DNA from 3 places in the Bacillus sp. FJAT-45350 genome. Region 1 is predicted to be linked to each of the others. Evidence: a T-box and tRNA genes for the amino acid it is inferred to sense, from the RefSeq annotation. Region 1 holds a T-box; the other regions hold tRNA genes.
What was found. The T-box of region 1 lies ahead of CD003_RS18905 (valine--tRNA ligase). A T-box ahead of a tRNA ligase gene usually reads a tRNA of that ligase, here a tRNA-Val.
Positions count from the first base shown of each region.

Region 2: it has a tRNA-Val gene. The T-box ahead of CD003_RS18905 (valine--tRNA ligase) is inferred to sense a tRNA for this amino acid. The anticodon was not compared.
Region 3: it has a tRNA-Val gene. The T-box ahead of CD003_RS18905 (valine--tRNA ligase) is inferred to sense a tRNA for this amino acid. The anticodon was not compared.

Region 1 is NZ_NISU01000002.1:486,019-489,278, reverse strand. It holds gene CD003_RS18905 (valine--tRNA ligase) at 1-1,976, opposite strand, end outside; T-box leader at 2,034-2,269, opposite strand; gene CD003_RS22025 (hypothetical protein) at 2,719-2,859, opposite strand; gene ysxE (spore coat protein YsxE) at 3,162-3,260, opposite strand, start outside.
Region 2 is NZ_NISU01000001.1:3,086,958-3,090,217, reverse strand. It holds gene cmpA (cortex morphogenetic protein CmpA) at 1-62, opposite strand, end outside; gene CD003_RS15635 (SprT family protein) at 205-657, shown strand; tRNA gene CD003_RS15630 (tRNA-Asn) at 822-896, shown strand; tRNA gene CD003_RS15625 (tRNA-Ser) at 900-990, shown strand; tRNA gene CD003_RS15620 (tRNA-Glu) at 1,006-1,080, shown strand; tRNA gene CD003_RS15615 (tRNA-Val) at 1,084-1,159, shown strand; tRNA gene CD003_RS15610 (tRNA-Asp) at 1,171-1,247, shown strand; tRNA gene CD003_RS15605 (tRNA-Leu) at 1,256-1,340, shown strand; tRNA gene CD003_RS15600 (tRNA-Leu) at 1,354-1,439, shown strand; tRNA gene CD003_RS15595 (tRNA-Pro) at 1,495-1,571, shown strand; tRNA gene CD003_RS15590 (tRNA-Gly) at 1,581-1,654, shown strand; tRNA gene CD003_RS15585 (tRNA-Ile) at 1,743-1,819, shown strand; rRNA gene CD003_RS15580 (16S ribosomal RNA) at 2,022-3,260, shown strand, end outside.
Region 3 is NZ_NISU01000001.1:2,863,716-2,866,975, reverse strand. It holds tRNA gene CD003_RS14410 (tRNA-Phe) at 1-51, shown strand, start outside; tRNA gene CD003_RS14405 (tRNA-Tyr) at 75-158, shown strand; tRNA gene CD003_RS14400 (tRNA-Trp) at 170-243, shown strand; tRNA gene CD003_RS14395 (tRNA-His) at 262-337, shown strand; tRNA gene CD003_RS14390 (tRNA-Gln) at 354-428, shown strand; tRNA gene CD003_RS14385 (tRNA-Gly) at 436-510, shown strand; tRNA gene CD003_RS14380 (tRNA-Cys) at 537-610, shown strand; tRNA gene CD003_RS14375 (tRNA-Leu) at 633-721, shown strand; tRNA gene CD003_RS14370 (tRNA-Arg) at 816-892, shown strand; tRNA gene CD003_RS14365 (tRNA-Ile) at 902-978, shown strand; tRNA gene CD003_RS14360 (tRNA-Asn) at 1,014-1,088, shown strand; tRNA gene CD003_RS14355 (tRNA-Glu) at 1,094-1,168, shown strand; tRNA gene CD003_RS14350 (tRNA-Val) at 1,305-1,380, shown strand; tRNA gene CD003_RS14345 (tRNA-Thr) at 1,387-1,459, shown strand; tRNA gene CD003_RS14340 (tRNA-Lys) at 1,637-1,712, shown strand; tRNA gene CD003_RS14335 (tRNA-Leu) at 1,720-1,804, shown strand; gene CD003_RS14330 (DUF421 domain-containing protein) at 2,047-2,655, opposite strand; gene CD003_RS14325 (YczE/YyaS/YitT family protein) at 2,829-3,260, shown strand, end outside.

The DNA of each region.
Region 1 (3,260 bases):
TTTAACGGAAGCTTCGCCATCTCAATGTACCAGTCACAGAAATCATCCCAAATGAAGTTGTAAAGAATACGTCCTACCTCACCGAACTCATAGGCATCAGTCAAGCGAGTAACATCTTTAATCGTTTCTTGTAAACGAGTTAAAATCCATTTGTCAGCAATAGATTTTTCGCCACTGAAGTCGATTTCCTCATATTTTAATCCGTCCATATTCATTAGTGCAAACCGTGACGCGTTCCAAATTTTATTGGCAAAATTCCAAGTAGATTCGACCTTTTCCCAATAGAATCGTAAGTCATTTCCTGGGGAACTTCCTGTTGCTAGGAAGAAACGAAGGGCATCAGCACCGTACTTGTCGATAACATCCATCGGATCGACACCGTTTCCTAATGATTTACTCATTTTTCTACCTTCTGAGTCACGTACAAGTCCATGAATTAATACGTCTTTAAACGGACGCTCTTCTGTAAACTCTAACCCTTGGAAAATCATACGAGCTACCCAGAAATAGATAATATCGTAGCCTGTTACAAGAACATCTGTTGAATAATGACGTTTGAAATCTACAGCTTCTTTATCAGGCCAGCCCATTGTAGAGAACGGCCATAACGCAGAACTGAACCACGTATCTAGTACATCCGTATCTTGTTCCCAGTTTTCAATATCAGCTGGTTCTTCATGTCCAACAAAAATTTCACCTGTTTGCTTATGATACCAAGCTGGAATTCTATGTCCCCACCATAATTGACGAGAGATACACCAGTCACGAATATTTTCAATCCAGTGTAAATATGTTTTCTCAAAACGATCTGGGACAAAGTTTACCTTATTCTCTGACTTTTGAAGCTCAATGGCTTGCTTAGCTAGTGGCTCCATTTTTACAAACCACTGTGTTGATAAGTAAGGCTCAACAACTGCACCGCTACGTTCAGAATGTCCTACTGAATGCATATGCTCTTCAATTTTGAAAAGTACCCCGTCTTCTTGTAAATCTTTTACGATTTGTTTACGACATTCAAAACGATCCATACCTTGATACTTTGCAGCATTTTCATTCATTTTTCCTTCTTCTGTCATAACAAGAATACGCTCAAGGTTGTGACGGTTTCCGATTTCAAAGTCATTCGGGTCATGTGCAGGTGTAATTTTTACAGCCCCTGAACCAAATTCCATATCTACATAGTCGTCACCAACAATTTCGATTTCACGACCAACGATTGGTAGAGTTACTTTTTTACCGATTAAATGCTTGTAACGCTCATCCTCAGGGTGAACAGCAACTGCCGTATCTCCAAGCATTGTCTCTGGACGTGTTGTAGCTACTTCAATATAACCAGAACCATCAGTTAGAGGATATTTCATATGATAGAATGCACCTTGTACATCTTTGTAGATTACTTCGATATCAGATAATGCTGTTTTCGTTTGCGGGTCCCAGTTAATAATATACTCCCCACGGTAGATAAGGCCTTTTTCATAAAGGCGTACAAATACCTCACGAACTGCCTTTGAAAGTCCTTCATCTAATGTAAAGCGTTCACGAGAGTAATCTAAAGAAAGACCTAGCTTTGACCATTGCTGACGAATAAAATCAGCATACTCTTCTTTCCATTCCCAAGATTTTTCTAAGAATTTCTCTCTACCTAAATCATAGCGACTAATACCTTGCTCACGAAGTTTTCCTTCTACTTTCGCTTGCGTCGCAATCCCTGCATGGTCCATACCTGGTAACCAAAGAGTGTCATACCCTTGCATACGTTTCACACGAGATAAAATATCTTGTAATGTCGTATCCCAAGCATGTCCTAAATGTAATTTACCTGTTACGTTTGGTGGCGGAATGACGATTGTATACGGTTCCTTTGATTCATCACCTGTTGCTTCAAAAAACTTTCCATTCACCCAATACGGGTACCATTTTGCCTCTGTGTCCTGTGGACTATATTTTGTCGGCATTGAAATATCTTGATTAGCCATCTTTATAAAGACCTCCTTTTTTAACTACCTTAAAAACATAAAAAAACCCCCTCCATCTCAAAGGACGAAGAGAGTAACTCGCGGTACCACCTTTGTTTGCAACACAAAATAACGTGTTACACACTTAATTCTGATAACGGACATGGCCGTCTTTGCCTAATAAACCACAAAGTGATTGTTCAACAAAGATGCTCAAGGGCTACCTTCAATCCATACTTCCTAGAAAACCTCTCAGCAACTGATTTTCCTCTCTTAAGGGGGTTGGACCTACTCTTCCCTATCAAAGCATTTAATTATGTAATACTAACAAAACCCCTGAACATCTAGTCAGGATAAGTTGATTTTACTTTTTTTTATTTCAAACGTCAATAAAAGTTTCGACAGATTCTGGAGGAATTATACAAGATGTACAAACAAAAGGGTGCTCTTCCCTTTTGTTTGTACATCTAAGCAATGTGTGGAGTCACTGCATCTTTTAAGCTTTTTATGAGCGGGTTTCTCATAAAATCGCGCAGTGTACGGAACCATTGCCCTTCTTCGTATATGCTACCTGGTGTTTTCCCCTTTTGTTTGTACCTCTAAGCAATGAGCGAAACTGCTGCCATCTTTTAAGCCTTTTATGAGCGGGTTTCTCATAAAAGGCGCGCAGCATGTGTAGCCATTGCTCTTCCTTGATTTTGCTGCAAAGATTTTTTTCTGTTTTCCTAGTTGCTCTAAGCAATGTGTGAAGTCACTGCATCTTTTAAGATTTTATGAGTGGGTTTCTCATAAAATCGTGCAGTGTACGGAACCATTGCTCTTCTTCGTACATGCTACCAGGTGAACTTCCCTTTTTGTATACCTCTACAATACTCAAAAGGTTATAACCACCCCCACCAAACACACACAATCCTCCCTTCCTGCATATCATAACCGTAGCAAGTATGCGGAAAGGAGTAAGGTACGATGCCACGGCGATTTCGACAACCACTTTGGATACGACGTATACGTGACATCATGTTTCAGTTTATTTTCCCACTGATCTGCTTTCAATTTATACGTACTTTATTATTTCCTACCACTCTTGATGTCATATTACTAGCAGTCTTTATTATTCTATACATTTGTTTCATTTTTGGTATTCTCTAAAAACGAAACACTACAAAAAATTCAACAAAAACATCCGCTACTACTTATAGCGGATGTTTATTGCCCATCATTTTTCGCAACAATTGCATTCGTCATACGGTGAATTCGTCTTTGCATTAGTAGTCTCTTTTCTAAACGTTGGACATGAGCTAGCTC
Region 2 (3,260 bases), on a different contig from region 1:
ATCTGATACCTATCTTTTTGCATGTAAGCTCTTTTTAATTGCATTTTTAGCCAATTAGGCATTCGTAGCCATCTCCTTATTTGATATGGTACTATTATCATTATATGTAGGAGGGGTTGTCAGAGTTGATGATTTTCTAAAAAAAGATAGAGTTTAGTAGTAGTAGTAGTTAAAGAAATTCTTAGGATGTAAGGGGAATTTGCGGTGAAACAAGAGGAGCTTCAAGAATTAGTAGAAACTATATCTAAAAACGAGTTTGGTCGTCCTTTTCTTCACGAAGCTAGGTTTAATCTGAGGTTACGTACAACAGGTGGTCGTTACTTGCTTAAATCGCATGATATTGAATTTAATCCAAAGCAACTTGAAGTCTTTGGAGAAGAAGCATTAATAGGCATTGTTAAACATGAACTATGTCATTATCACTTGCATATTCAAAATAAAGGTTATAAACATAAAGACCGAGACTTTAAAGAGTTGCTAAAAAAAGTTGGTGGCTCGAGATATTGTGAAATGCTTCCTGGAGCTAGAAGGACGATAACGACGATTCATCATTATCAATGTACAAGCTGTCAGTTTACGTATGAAAGAAAGCGACGGATGGATACAAAAAAATATGTATGTGGTCGTTGTCGAGGAAAGTTGAAAAAAATTAACTGAATTTGTTGACTCGTAAATTTTGTTATGCTATATTGTAGAAGTCGCTTTGATAGTGACTGCAACAAAACTATAATGACTTCTAGCTTTAACTATTAAAAAGTTGTTGACATAATAACCAACAGCTTGTATTATAAACAAAGTCGAATAAGATAAAGTTTAATTATTCCACAGTAGCTCAGTGGTAGAGCAATCGGCTGTTAACCGATCGGTCGTAGGTTCGAGTCCTACCTGTGGAGCCAAATGGAGAAGTACTCAAGTGGCTGAAGAGGCGCCCCTGCTAAGGGTGTAGGTCGTGTAAGCGGCGCGAGGGTTCAAATCCCTCCTTCTCCGCCATTTATTTTATGTAATGGCCCGTTGGTCAAGCGGTTAAGACACCGCCCTTTCACGGCGGTAACACGGGTTCGAATCCCGTACGGGTCACCATATGGAGGATTAGCTCAGCTGGGAGAGCACCTGCCTTACAAGCAGGGGGTCGGCGGTTCGATCCCGTCATCCTCCACCATATATACTAATGGTCCGGTAGTTCAGTTGGTTAGAATGCCTGCCTGTCACGCAGGAGGTCGCGGGTTCGAGTCCCGTCCGGACCGCCATCATCTTTGCGGGTGTGGCGGAATTGGCAGACGCGCTAGACTTAGGATCTAGTGTCTTATGACGTGGGGGTTCAAGTCCCTTCACCCGCACCACTTTAAACCGAATGCGGTCGTGGCGGAATGGCAGACGCGCTAGCTTGAGGGGCTAGTGGGGGTATCCCCGTGGAGGTTCGAGTCCTCTCGACCGCACCAAGCCATTTATGGTTAAGGCTAGCATTTTTATTTTGTTTTATAATTGAAACAGTATCGGGAAGTAGCTCAGCTTGGCAGAGCACTTGGTTTGGGACCAAGGGGTCGCAGGTTCAAATCCTGTCTTCCCGACCATCATATTTTGCGGGTGTAGTTTAATGGTAAAACCTCAGCCTTCCAAGCTGATGTTGTGAGTTCGATTCTCATCACCCGCTCCAAAACTACTAACTTTAATAATGTCATGTTAATCTTGAAGAAGTAGCTACATGCAGTTTTGTGACGAGTAATCGCAGGAGCATAGTTTATGGGCCTATAGCTCAGCTGGTTAGAGCGCACGCCTGATAAGCGTGAGGTCGGTGGTTCGAGTCCACTTAGGCCCACCATAAAATAATTTAAAATAAGTGTTGACTTTGTATTTTCGAACTGATAAGATGAAGAAGTTGCATTTAAGACAAGTTATTTGTTCTTTGAAAACTGAACAAGACAAAAGCCAAGCGTAAAAGAGATGTAAACACATCTCGTTAATTTTCTCGATTTTTTAAAATCGAAACGTCACGTTTGTGACAGTGAGCTTATATCACACTTTCTACGGAGAGTTTGATCCTGGCTCAGGACGAACGCTGGCGGCGTGCCTAATACATGCAAGTCGAGCGGACTGAAGGGAGCTTGCTCCCGGACGTTAGCGGCGGACGGGTGAGTAACACGTAGGCAACCTGCCTTGTAGACTGGGATAACTTCGGGAAACCGGAGCTAATACCGGATGTTAGATAATTCGCGCATGCGTGTTATCTTAAAGTTGGCCTCGGCTAACACTACAAGATGGGCCTGCGGCGCATTAGCTAGTTGGTAAGGTAGTGGCTTACCAAGGCGACGATGCGTAGCCGACCTGAGAGGGTGATCGGCCACACTGGGACTGAGACACGGCCCAGACTCCTACGGGAGGCAGCAGTAGGGAATCTTCCGCAATGGACGAAAGTCTGACGGAGCAACGCCGCGTGAGCGATGAAGGCCTTCGGGTCGTAAAGCTCTGTTGTTAGGGAAGAACAAGTGCCGTTCAAATAGGGCGGCACCTTGACGGTACCTAACCAGAAAGCCACGGCTAACTACGTGCCAGCAGCCGCGGTAATACGTAGGTGGCAAGCGTTGTCCGGAATTATTGGGCGTAAAGCGCGCGCAGGCGGTCTTTTAAGTCTGATGTGAAAGCCCACGGCTCAACCGTGGAGGGTCATTGGAAACTGGGAGACTTGAGTACAGAAGAGGAGAGTGGAATTCCACGTGTAGCGGTGAAATGCGTAGATATGTGGAGGAACACCAGTGGCGAAGGCGACTCTCTGGTCTGTAACTGACGCTGAGGCGCGAAAGCGTGGGGAGCAAACAGGATTAGATACCCTGGTAGTCCACGCCGTAAACGATGAGTGCTAGGTGTTAGGGGTTTCGATGCCCTTAGTGCCGAAGTTAACACATTAAGCACTCCGCCTGGGGAGTACGGCCGCAAGGCTGAAACTCAAAGGAATTGACGGGGGCCCGCACAAGCGGTGGAGCATGTGGTTTAATTCGAAGCAACGCGAAGAACCTTACCAGGTCTTGACATCCTTTGACCACCCTAGAGATAGGGCTTTCCCCTTCGGGGGACAAAGTGACAGGTGGTGCATGGTTGTCGTCAGCTCGTGTCGTGAGATGTTGGGTTAAGTCCCGCAACGAGCGCAACCCTTGATCTTAGTTGCCAGCATTCAGTTGGGCACTCTAAGGTGACTGCCGGTGACAAACCGGAGGAAGGTGGGGATGACGTCAAATCATCATGCCCCTTATGACCTGGGCTACACA
Region 3 (3,260 bases), on a different contig from region 1:
AATGGACTGAAAATCCATGTGTCGGCGGTTCGATTCCGTCCTGAGCCACCATTTTTTCTGTCTTTTTTTATGATGGAGGGGTAGCGAAGTGGCTAAACGCGGCGGACTGTAAATCCGCTCCTTAGGGTTCGGCGGTTCGAATCCGTCCCCCTCCACCATTTAACTCAATAGGGGCATAGTTTAACGGTAGAACAGAGGTCTCCAAAACCTCCGGTGTGGGTTCGATTCCTACTGCCCCTGCCAATAATATATGTAATTATGGCGGTTGTGGCGAAGTGGTTAACGCACCGGATTGTGGCTCCGGCATTCGTGGGTTCGATTCCCATCAGTCGCCCCATTTAAATAACTAGTATTGGGCTATAGCCAAGCGGTAAGGCAACGGACTTTGACTCCGTCATGCGCTGGTTCGAATCCAGCTAGCCCAGCCATTTATAAGCGGAAGTAGTTCAGTGGTAGAACACCACCTTGCCAAGGTGGGGGTCGCGAGTTCGAATCTCGTCTTCCGCTCCAGAGAAACAAAGTATAATGTAGTTCTTGGCGGCATAGCCAAGTGGTAAGGCACGGGTCTGCAAAACCCTTATCCCCGGTTCAAATCCGGGTGCCGCCTCCAAGCATTATCTTTTATACTGCCTGCCGGGGTGGTGGAATTGGCAGACACACAGGACTTAAAATCCTGCGGTAGGTGACTATCGTGCCGGTTCAAGTCCGGCCCTCGGCACCAAAAGCTTATTACTCTTGGTTTACTTCGTTGCTAGCTTGCGACGAGTAATCGCAGGAGCATGATTTACTTCATTAAGTAAGCTATAATATCATTTGCGCCCTTAGCTCAGCTGGATAGAGTGCTTGACTACGAATCAAGAGGTCGGGAGTTCGAATCTCTCAGGGCGCACCATTTTAAAATGGGCCTATAGCTCAGCTGGTTAGAGCGCACGCCTGATAAGCGTGAGGTCGGTGGTTCGAGTCCACTTAGGCCCACCATTTATTCAGGTAGTAAATAGGACAAGTATTAGTATTCCACAGTAGCTCAGTGGTAGAGCAATCGGCTGTTAACCGATCGGTCGTAGGTTCGAGTCCTACCTGTGGAGCCATTTATGGCCCGTTGGTCAAGCGGTTAAGACACCGCCCTTTCACGGCGGTAACACGGGTTCGAATCCCGTACGGGTCACCATAAATATGGAGGATTAGCTCAGCTACGAGCAATACTTCATGGAATATCTTACGAGTTGTTTCGACGCATAGACAACTTGGTTAAACTAGAAGAGAAAGAAACAGGGATCTACTCTGATTCACTTCATCAATACTTCGGAGGATTAGCTCAGCTGGGAGAGCACCTGCCTTACAAGCAGGGGGTCGGCGGTTCGATCCCGTCATCCTCCACCATAGTACGCCGGTGTAGCTCAACTGGTAGAGCAACTGACTTGTAATCAGTAGGTTGGGGGTTCAAGTCCTCTTGCCGGCATTCTTTTTAGATTCAAGAGCCATTAGCTCAGTTACGAGCAAATCCTCTCAGAATATTTTACGAGTTGTCTCGACGGATAAACATAGAAGCATTTCTCTAGTAGAGGAAGAGACAGAAAAGCTGCGGAGCGAAACATCGTCCGTAAACATCATGAACTACTTACAGTTTAAACTTCAAGAGCCATTAGCTCAGTTGGTAGAGCATCTGACTTTTAATCAGAGGGTCGAAGGTTCGAATCCTTCATGGCTCACCATTTCAATGCGGGTGTGGCGGAATTGGCAGACGCGCTAGACTTAGGATCTAGTGTCTTATGACGTGGGGGTTCAAGTCCCTTCACCCGCACCATATAACTAATTATGATACATAATGTAAACTGCTTATTGTAGCAGTTTTTTTGTTGTTTAATAAGAAGTAGCTAAGGGCACTATTAAATTAGGTCTTCCATCTGGCTTGTCAATGATGGCTATATCAGCTGGAATACTAGCTTTATATTATATTTATGGTAATTGGGACAAGAAGCAGATTATTGAAAAAATGAGAAGGAGTGTGTTTAAAAAGAGGTTCGTTCCATTTTCAAACACACTTTTTTATTCTAGAAATTCCTTATGAGGTTTTGCGTCTTTTTTCTGTTGGACTTCGATAAATAAATCTTCTTGTGAGGGCTGGACGATCGATGGAGGCTTGGCACCAGCTGGAATTTTCATATGGACATAATTAATTAGTGTTTGGATGTCTTGTTTAGTAGCAGGTTGTTGTGGTTCTGATAAAATGAGCCCTAGCTGTCCACTAGGTTCAATAGTAGCCCATTTCACATGGAGAATGCTCTGCACATTCTCTTGACGAAGACGTACTTCCAGTTGATCAACTGTTAGTCTCATCTTTTTTAAATTTTCAACGTTTATTTTTCCATTTTCAATAACAATATTTGATTTACCGGTCATAAAGTTCTCAACTTTATCAAACTTTAATTGAAGAAACTCAATAAATATTAGTGTAAGTACAAGTAATAAGCCTATTAAAAAAGTGACCCATATATTCCGATTACTAACAGGCTGAATCATTAAATTCCCGATTGAAATCATGATAACTGTTTGAGAGACAGTTAATTGAGAAATTGACTTCCTACCTCCAATTCGCAAAATTGTGATACCAACAAACACAATTAAAATTGCCTTCCAAATAAAGTGTAGGTCCAAATCATATCCCTCCTTATCATTCTCTCAAGTCTTACATTTCCAAATTTATTAGAAAAATATTCAAAATGATTTGGAAAGTAATATGTTTTTACATGTTCTATAAAGAATTACACCATAATATAATGAGATTGTCCTTTTTTAGAAATGGTTTATGCTAAAGGAGTTATTAATAAATGGAACTTAAAATAAGAAGGGGAATAAGTTACCTTTTAGGTTTATTTATTCTCGCTATAGGAATAACACTCACAATCGTTTCTCAGCTCGGTACAGGTGCTTGGGATGCGCTAAGTGTTGGTTTAGCTAGTATTACTGGGTTGACAGTCGGTAATTGGGTTATCCTGGTTGGTATCATACTTATTATTGTCAATGCGATACTACAAAAAGCAAGGCCGGACTTTTTGGCTATCATTACAGTTGTTCTATTAGGTTATTTCATTGATTTTTGGCTTTTGTTTGTTTTTCGAGATGTTGGATTTGAGGGTTTTGCGATTCAGCTAGCGATTTTACTTATTGGTGTCGTTACAATGGGACTTGGAATTGCGACATATCTTCAAGGGAAATTTGCTGTTATTCCAATTGACGGGTTTATGTTTACGCTTCAAAAG